DNA from 4 places in the Cobetia sp. L2A1 genome. Region 2 is predicted to be linked to each of the others. Evidence: predicted binding sites of a transcription regulator. Region 2 holds the regulator's gene; each other region holds the start of a gene.

What was found. Region 2 encodes LexA, which represses DNA repair genes until DNA is damaged. Its sites were predicted from a motif close to TACTGTNTANNTANACAGTA; they were not measured.
Region 1: a site for LexA is predicted at 1,222-1,241, ahead of recA (recombinase RecA). Genes of this name have one in related genera too.
Region 3: a site for LexA is predicted at 1,004-1,023, ahead of GQR90_RS06920 (LexA family protein). Genes of this name have one in related genera too.
Region 4: a site for LexA is predicted at 744-763, ahead of GQR90_RS01795 (LexA family protein). Genes of this name have one in related genera too.

Annotation. Positions count from the first base shown of each region.
Region 1 is NZ_CP047025.1:3,637,652-3,639,857, forward strand. Features, by position in the region: gene recA (recombinase RecA) at 1-1,050, opposite strand, end outside; gene GQR90_RS15450 (CinA family protein) at 1,308-1,865, opposite strand; gene mutS (DNA mismatch repair protein MutS) at 2,060-2,206, shown strand, end outside.
Region 2 is NZ_CP047025.1:965,582-967,787, reverse strand. Features, by position in the region: gene GQR90_RS04195 (TetR/AcrR family transcriptional regulator) at 1-107, opposite strand, end outside; gene lexA (transcriptional repressor LexA) at 626-1,255, shown strand; gene GQR90_RS04185 (hypothetical protein) at 1,371-1,610, opposite strand; gene GQR90_RS04180 (DUF6586 family protein) at 1,916-2,206, opposite strand, start outside.
Region 3 is NZ_CP047025.1:1,588,910-1,591,115, reverse strand. Features, by position in the region: gene GQR90_RS06925 (glutamate carboxypeptidase) at 1-794, opposite strand, end outside; gene GQR90_RS06920 (LexA family protein) at 1,043-1,504, shown strand; gene GQR90_RS06915 (Y-family DNA polymerase) at 1,513-2,206, shown strand, end outside.
Region 4 is NZ_CP047025.1:381,439-383,644, reverse strand. Features, by position in the region: gene ccmA (cytochrome c biogenesis heme-transporting ATPase CcmA) at 1-416, opposite strand, end outside; gene GQR90_RS01795 (LexA family protein) at 953-1,432, shown strand; gene GQR90_RS01790 (IMPACT family protein) at 1,518-2,144, shown strand.

The DNA.
Region 1 (2,206 bases), 1.4 Mb from region 2:
GAGGTCATCTTCACCCGGCACAGCAGCAGCCTTGGCCGGCTCTTCCTTTGCCTCCGGCGGTGCCAGCAACTGAGCGCGAATCTGTGCTTCAATTTCTTCCATCACCGCAGGATTGTCTTCCAGGTACTGGGCAGAATTAGCCTTACCCTGACCAATCTTGCTGCCTTTATAGCTATACCAGGCACCCGCCTTGCCTACCAAGCCACACTGCACGCCCAGATCAATCACCTCACCGGCATGATAGATGCCTTTTCCGTAGAGGATCTGGAACTCGGCCTGACGGAACGGCGGTGCGACCTTGTTCTTGACGACCTTGACGCGAGTTTCGTTACCGGTGACTTCATCGCCGGACTTCACGGAACCTGTACGACGGATATCCAAACGTACGCTTGCGTAGAACTTCAGGGCATTACCACCCGTCGTGGTTTCGGGGCTACCGAACATCACACCGATCTTCATGCGGATCTGGTTGATGAACACAACCATGCAATTGGCGTTCTTGATGTGACCTGTGACCTTGCGTAGCGCCTGAGACATCAGGCGTGCCTGCAAACCAACGTGAGAATCCCCCATCTCGCCTTCAATTTCAGCGCGCGGCGTCAGTGCTGCAACCGAGTCGATGATGATAACGTCAACACCACCGGAGCGTACCAGCATGTCGACGATCTCTAGCGCCTGCTCACCGGTATCCGGCTGAGAGACCAGCATATCGTCCAGATTGACGCCCAACTTCTCTGCATAGGACGGATCCAGTGCGTGCTCAGCATCGATGAAGGCGCAGACTTTACCCTGCTTCTGCGCCTGAGCGATGACCGAAAGCGTCAGGGTCGTCTTGCCCGAAGACTCCGGCCCGTAGATTTCCACTACGCGTCCGAGTGGGAGACCCCCGATACCGAGCGCAACATCCAACCCCAACGAGCCAGTAGAAATAGACGGCATGGTCACACGCGGGGTATCGCCCATGCGCATGACGGCGCCCTTGCCGAACTGACGTTCGATCTGGGATAGCGCCGCGTTCAGCGCCTTGGTGCGATTGTCGTCCTGTGCCATGTGGCCTCCTGTCGGACGGCGGTGCCACACGGGCAGCCACCTGGAATGAGGAAATACTGAATCTACAATACGGATTCTGAAATACAGTGCTCTCGGTGCTGAAGTGACAGCATGGAAGCATGCGAGTGATGCAATCGCTGCCAGCCTAGTGGATCCAGCATCGCAGCAAAACCCTGTATACATGGACAGTATGATGCCGCAAGTTGCGTCACTCTGCCAGTCCAGTGATGCGCTTTTTCAGACAGGAGCCTCAACGCTTAGTCTTGCATTGCCTGCACTCGTTGGATCAAGCCCTGCAGAGCAACGCGCACGGCCGCATTCCTTACCGTTTCACGATCACCAGCAAAGTGATAATGCTCAGCTCGTTGTGTAGCTTCACTACCCCATGCCAGCCACACAGTGCCCACTGGCTTCTCCTCGCTACCACCGCCAGGCCCTGCCACTCCGCTGATCGCGACACCCAAGTCTGCCCCGCTATCACGACAGGCACCGCGGATCATCTCGCAGACCACCATTTCAGAGACAGCGCCATAACGCGTCAACGACGCCTCACTAACCCCTAGCAAGCGCTGCTTGGCAGCGTTGGAGTAGGTTACGTAGCCCGATTCGAAATATCCGGAGCTGCCTGCAATGGCGGTAATCGCACAGCTCACCCCGCCGCCAGTACAGGACTCGGCAGTCGTGACCTGCAGTCCCTTAGATAACGCCAACTCTTGCAGATGCTCGGCCAACTCACTGATGGATGCACTGGTAGAGGGACTGCAGGATGCACTGACGGAGGATATCTCAGACGTGACGCCAGATGGTTCGTGCACGGTTGGCTCCCCGATTGGCTGGTAAATAGTGTGAGTGTCGTGGATGGCGCGTCACCGGCATTGGAGCCAGACACACCAGTCCGTAGAATATTGGGGCATCCAGTATGCCTCGCTCCAGCATGCCACTTTCCAGCATGTCTTTTGAGCAGTGTGCCTCTTTCACCGTTGCAGTGCAGTCAAGGAAGTCCATGGCCATGGCCAAGAACAGCGCCCCGCAGATGACGCCAATGATGACGCAGTACATGAAGATCAAGCGCGAGCACCCCGGCGTGCTGCTGTTCTATCGTATGGGCGATTTTTATGAGCTGTTCCATGACGATGCCAAGCGTGCATCTCACCTG
Region 2 (2,206 bases):
TTGGCCTTGCTGGTGATGTTGCGCAGAGAGGTTTCAGCAAACCCGCGCTCGGCAAACAATACCTCTGCAGTATTGAGAATACGGGTGACAGTGTCGGTCTGGGCCATGGACGGAAGCCTTATCAGGTGATCGTGATGAAATACTGGAGCCGTAAGCCACGCAGACACTGATGTCCTTTCGTGCCGACTCTCTCATGACATGCTGCAAACGACCGATTCGCAAGGGGATGGCAAGGAGCAGGAAAAATATCGCTGCACTCGCCACTAACGAACATTCGTTTGAAACACAACGATTCTAGCTTGCCATGCTACCACTGACAATTCTTCGTGTTTCAAACAGCCAATGATTCAGTACTCGCTGATATTCAGTCCGAGAGGCTAAAACCTCACCACTCAAGGGCCTTGCAGGAATGTCACGCTTACTGACACAGCACATCAGACATGGCGAAAGGGGCTTGAAAACAGGTGTTAAAAGCACATCTCCACTGCCATGAATAATCTCCGAAAGCACTGAACACCCCGCAAGACACCTTGCATGACCGCCATGACTGGATACAATGACAGTTGTATGGATGCACACCCCGTGCCGTCAGCTCAAGATGCCGCCCAGGCCAAAGGCAATGCCCATGACCCAGCCGCTTACTCCGCGCCAACAGGACGTCTTTGATTTCATCATCAAGACCATCAAATCCTCCGGCTATCCGCCGACGCGTGCCGAAATCGCCCAAGCGCTGGGCTTTCGCTCCCCCAATGCTGCCGAGGAGCATCTACGTGCCTTGAAGCGCAAAGGTGCCATCGAGATGGTGCCAGGCACCTCACGCGGCATTCGCGTGCCATCAATGGCCGACGCTGGAGAATATGGCAACCCGGGCTTGCCTGTCATTGGTGAGGTTGCGGCAGGCAGTCCGATACTCGCCAGTGAGCATATCGACCGCCATTGCCCGCTACCCAGTGACTACTTCTCACCGGCCGCCGATTATCTGCTGCGTGTACGCGGTGTCTCCATGAAGGATGTCGGCATTCTGGAGGGCGACTTACTGGCAGTGCATCGCACCACCAATGTGCGCGATGGCCAGATCGTCGTCGCGCGCCTCGGCGATGAAGTGACCGTCAAACGCTTCCGTCGCGAAGGCCACTATGTGTGGCTCGAGGCCGAAAATGCTGACTTCGCCCCCATCAAGGTCGACCTGCGCAGCGAAAGCCTGGAAATCGAAGGCCTTGGTGTCGGTGTCATCCGCGATGGCGGCCTGCACTGACACGCCTCTCGATGCATTTACTTGCTTTCAGACACAAAAAACCCGCCAGGTGGCGGGTTTTTTGTGTCTGCGCTTGTGAGGTAATCAACGATGATCCAGATGAGCGCGAGGTACGTTAGTGCACCAGGCCTTCTGACTGCTCATTCTCATCTTCCTCACCATCCCACAGGCGCGTACGCGTGATGGCATGGTCAATCATCTCACGAGCGACTTCAAAGCGGTTGTCACGCAGTAGATCAGCGGCCTCATCCGAGATGCGAATGCTGAGCAACGGCTCGCCTTCACTTTCGGCTGCGCGCAGAATCACTTCACCATCTTCCATTTGCACAATTTCAAGTACGGCGGGATCGGACACGTCATTCCTCCTGCGCAGCATCACATAAGATGCCGGCGTGGTTGTGATCGTCAGCTTGACGGTGGGCAGGCCTCACGCAGCGTAGAAAAGAGTACGACCATGGCCAGAGCCATGGTCGTACTGATGAGGATGCGGGGCTTGCCACAATGAAAGCAGTCTAGCACCCACAGCACCGAAGCGTCATCTGAATGCCACGCGACAGACACGCTTGCCGCGGATACCAAGGCGTTCACGGCCGAGCCATTGACTGCCGGGTCATGTACTACCGAGCCATGTGCTGCCAGCAACATTCATTATCGGCATCACTACCACTCAACGCTCGACTCGCGCAATCCTGGCAATATGGCCTTGAATGCCACCAGCGCTTCAGTGAGACGCTCAACCAATGACGCATTGGCCGCAGCCGCGATAATCAAGCCATCGCCACGAATACGACTTTCTTCTCGGCGAGCAGCGCCTGCCTCACCTTGCAGGCGGTCAATATCACCCACCAGCTGACTCAACCAGCTATCGGGCCGCTCAAGCAAGATACGCAGCTGCTCAACTTCAGCGACCGGTGCCGGCGGAGATGACAAACGCTCGCGCCAGCTGCTCTG
Region 3 (2,206 bases), 620 kb from region 2:
TCCACGATCGTCCAGTTGAGCGTCGTCTGCTTGTCCGCATCACCGAGATCATCCAGCTGCAGCAGCTGATGTGATAGTTCCATGATGGCATTACGCCCTTTCTCAGGTGCGCCACCCGCATGCGATGCACGCCCTTTCACCTCGAGAAAGGCGTAGTTGATGCCCTTGGTGACAACCGTCACGGCATCTACCCCTGGCTCAGCAAAGGTTGGCTCGAAGACCAGAACGGCATCCTGATCCGCGGACAGCTTGTGAATCACCTCATGCGATCCCGGAGAGCCCTTTTCCTCATCCGGATTGAAGACCACGGTGACTTGGCCGTAGTCGTCATATCCCAGTGTCTTCAGTGCTTCAAGGCTGTGCAGAATAACGGCGACGCCGCCCTTGGCATCTCCCACACCCGGGCCATAGGCACGTCCATCCTCGATACGGAAGGCACGCTCAGTGGCGGCACCTTCATCAAAGACAGTGTCGTAATGGATCATCAACATGATCTTGCGGCTGCCCTCGCCCTGTATCCGGCCGACAATCGTATTGCCGCCATAGGTCTTGGCAGGATACGTCTCTATCTGTGCGCCAAGGGCCTTGAGATGCTGGGTGAGCATGGCTTCAACATCGCTCAGCCCTTCACTGTAACCCGTCCCCGAATCCACATTGACCAGCGTTTCCAAGGTCTTCAGCAAGGGTTCTCGCTGTTGCTCAACGGCATCCTGCACGTCTTGATAGTCCGCAGCCTGTGCACTGACAGTACACAACCCGTAGGCCAAGCCCATCGCCAACATCGAAAGCCGCATCGTCCACCTCTAATATTATTATATAAGGAATAATTAAGGTAATGCGGACACCCTGGAAACGCAAACACACGATCTGCAAAGGTATTTTCTCGCTAGCAGCTTTTCTCGATCTCTACCATTGCACACAGGTTCAGTGCGCTTGATCTGCGTCTCATGAATGTGCAGCACTCGCATGGATCAGTAGTTGCCTGTGAGCGCCTCAGCACCGATACTGTATTCATATACAGTATCGATAGGAGACTCCACCCATGACCACTTCTGCAGCTATAGCCTCCCACGAGACACTGGCTTGCCCTCACCCGGCACCTGAGCGCTGTGCGTTGCCACACCCCACTGTCACTAGCCGGGCAGGCATTTCCGGCTTCCCGTCACCCGCCGAGGATTACGCAGGGCGCACGCTGGACCTCAACGAACGGCTGATCAAGCGCCCAGCGGCAACCTTCTTCATGACGGTGGCGGGTGACAGCATGGAAGGCTACGGCATCTATCCAGGCGATACGCTGGTGGTGGACCGTTCCATCGATGCACGTCCCGGGCATATCGTGGTGGCGCTGGTCGAGGGTGAGGTGGTGGTCAAGCGCTATGAGCTGATCGGGCAGCGCCCTTATCTGTGCTCAGGCAATGCGATGTATCCACCGGTTGCCATCTTTGATCTCGAATGTCAGGTGTGGGGAGTGGTACGTTCCGTCATCCACGAATACGCGGTATGACCCCGCCGATGATTGGCCTGGTTGACTGCAACAACTTCTACGCCAGCTGCGAACGGGTCTTTGATCCGCGCCTGGAAGGTCGCCCACTAGGGGTAATGTCGAACAATGATGGCTGTGTCATCGCGCGCTCCAACGAGCTCAAGGCACTGGGTATCGAGATGGGCACGCCTGTCTTCCAGCTGCAGCAACTGGTGCGCGAGGGGCGGATTCATCTGCTCTCCTCCAATTATGAACTGTATGGCGACATGTCAACGCGCGTACGCGAAGTGTTGGAAGAATTCTCCGCTGGCGTCGAACCCTATTCCATCGATGAGATGTTCGTGCGATTCGACGGCTTTGATCGCAACTCGATGCTGACACTGAGCCGTACCCTGCACCGCAATGTGCGCAAGTTCACCGGCATCCCCGTCTGCGTGGGTGTGGCGCCGACCCGCACGCTGGCCAAACTGGCCAATCGCGCAGCCAAGAAGCGTCCGGAATTCAAGGGAGTCTGCGTGCTGGAGCCAGAGGACGTCGGCACCCAGCGCCTGCTGGAGGATACGCCGCTGAGTGACGTGTGGGGTGTGGGGCGACGGCTGGTCGAGCGACTGGCACTGCAAGGCATGCGCACCGCCTGGGATCTACGCCAGGCTGACCCGCAGGCCATTCGTCAGCGTTATTCTGTGGTGCTTGAACGTACCGTGCTCGAACTTCGCGGCACGC
Region 4 (2,206 bases), 580 kb from region 2:
CCTTCAAGACCGACTGCCGCCAGTGCTGACCACGAATCCTCCTGCGGGTCACCGCTGACGACTCCCCCTAACGCCTGATACCAGGCCAGGTTCTCAAGTGCCGTCAGCGCCCCTTTGATGCCGGGCTGATGGCCCAGATAAAGCAGTGAACCCAAAAAATCGCTACGTACGCGAGACAGACGCTGCCCTCGCCAGTACACCTCGCCCTCATGGTCGCTGAACTGACCCGACAGAATCTTGAGCAACGTGGTCTTGCCACTGCCGTTAGGCCCCTCGATCTGCAGGATATCCCCGCTGGCCAGCATGAAATCAAGTTCCCGAAACAACCAGCGCTCATCACGCTCACAGCTCAACGCCTCCACCGCCAACAGGGGCGGCGTAACAGGCATTGCATCAGTAGCAGGCTGAACGGACATCTCGGAATCCCGATGCTGGCCAGTCGCGGAGCACGACGACAGTGACGGAGTACAGCGAAGGTGATGAACGCATGTCGATCACCGGCCGCCATTCTACGAGCTGAGATCAGTGCTGACCACCGATGTGCTTCTTCAGCATGAGCACACTACACTTTTTCTCACCACGTACCGCAAGAGTTGACAGCAGTGCTCGCTCAGGATGGCGTCAATGATCTGCCTAAAACATTAGTTAAAACTGATGAAAGTTCACACGACACACCCTTGGCTAAATATCACCCCCGACATTCTTCCCTATTGCCTCACCGCGAGAGCTTGCTATGATGCAATCACTGTATACAAAAACAGTATCCATACAGTGTTTGCATCGCATGCCTGCCAGGTCGCAGGCAGCAGACTGATCGGGTCGGCTCCATCGCGCTGTCATCATGCTCGCAGAGCCTAGCAGGCCACAGATGAACTTAGCCTGACGACCCTCCACGCTGCACCTCAGGTCGACGCGCATACCGCACCGACCGCATGGCACCAGGGGATAGCTCATGTCACCACTTCATGCTCCGCACTACCTTCAGCGTCTTCATAATCTGCCGCTCAATGATGCAGCCTGGGAAGAAATCGACGCCTGCCAGCTGATGGAGATTCCGCTACTGGGCAACATCACTGCCGGTGTACCCATTGAAGCTATCGCCGATTGTGGCACTGTTTCCGTACCATCACGCATGGTGCGCCGTAACACCTACGCCCTGCGCGTGCGTGGTCATTCGATGATCAATTGCAACATCCATGATGGCGACATCATCATCATCGAGCGCAGTGAAAGTGCCGAGAATGGCGAAACGGCCGTGGTCATGATCAACCAGCAGGAAGTTACGCTGAAAAAGCTGTATATCGAGAAAACCGGTGTCCGCCTGCAACCGGCCAACGACAGCATGGCCCCCATCTATCTCAAGAATGCGGATATTGAAGTGCTCGGCATGGTGATGGGCGTCGTGCGCGGCAATGCTGCCGTCACCCATTGATGTCATGCATCAAGAGCGCAGCCACAAGTGCCGCTCGGACAGCGAACGCCGCCCAGCCCACGGCTGGCTGAGGTAAGATGGCGCGATGAGCTATCTGATACCTGCATTGGCGCCCGAGGCGCATCACGAACATAGCATCGAAATCGAGAAGAGCCGCTTCATCGCCTGGCTCGCGCTTGCCCCCACTCCTGACGGCATGGCCCGATTGTTGGCACAGGCGCGTCTCGTACATCCCAATGCGCGCCATCACTGTACTGCCTTCATTGCCGGTGCACCGAATGAACAGAATGCGATCGGCTTTTCCGATGATGGTGAGCCTGGCGGTACGGCAGGCCGACCGATGTATCAGGTGCTTGAAGGCAGTGGGGTTGGGCAGGTGGCGTGTGTGGTAATTCGCTACTTTGGCGGCATCAAGCTCGGCACCGGCGGCTTGGCACGCGCCTATAGCCGCGCGGTACTCGAGGGACTTGAGCAACTGCCAACCGCTACCTTTACACCACGCACCCCACGCCGCCTCAAGATCGGCTTTGCTCTTGAGGCCGACGTACGTCACTGGCTGACTGGTTACGAGGTACCGGTGGAAGGCAGTGATTATGTTGCCGATGGCGTGATACTGACGGCGGGCTGGCCTACCAGTGATACTCCGCCACCGCTGGAGGAATTGCGTGCTCGCCTCAAGGGGGCGCTGGAGGTCATCGACGAGACGACGTGAACACCTACCTGCCATCACACCGATGCCTGCCTGCCATATACATCGCTGCTACACACAACAAC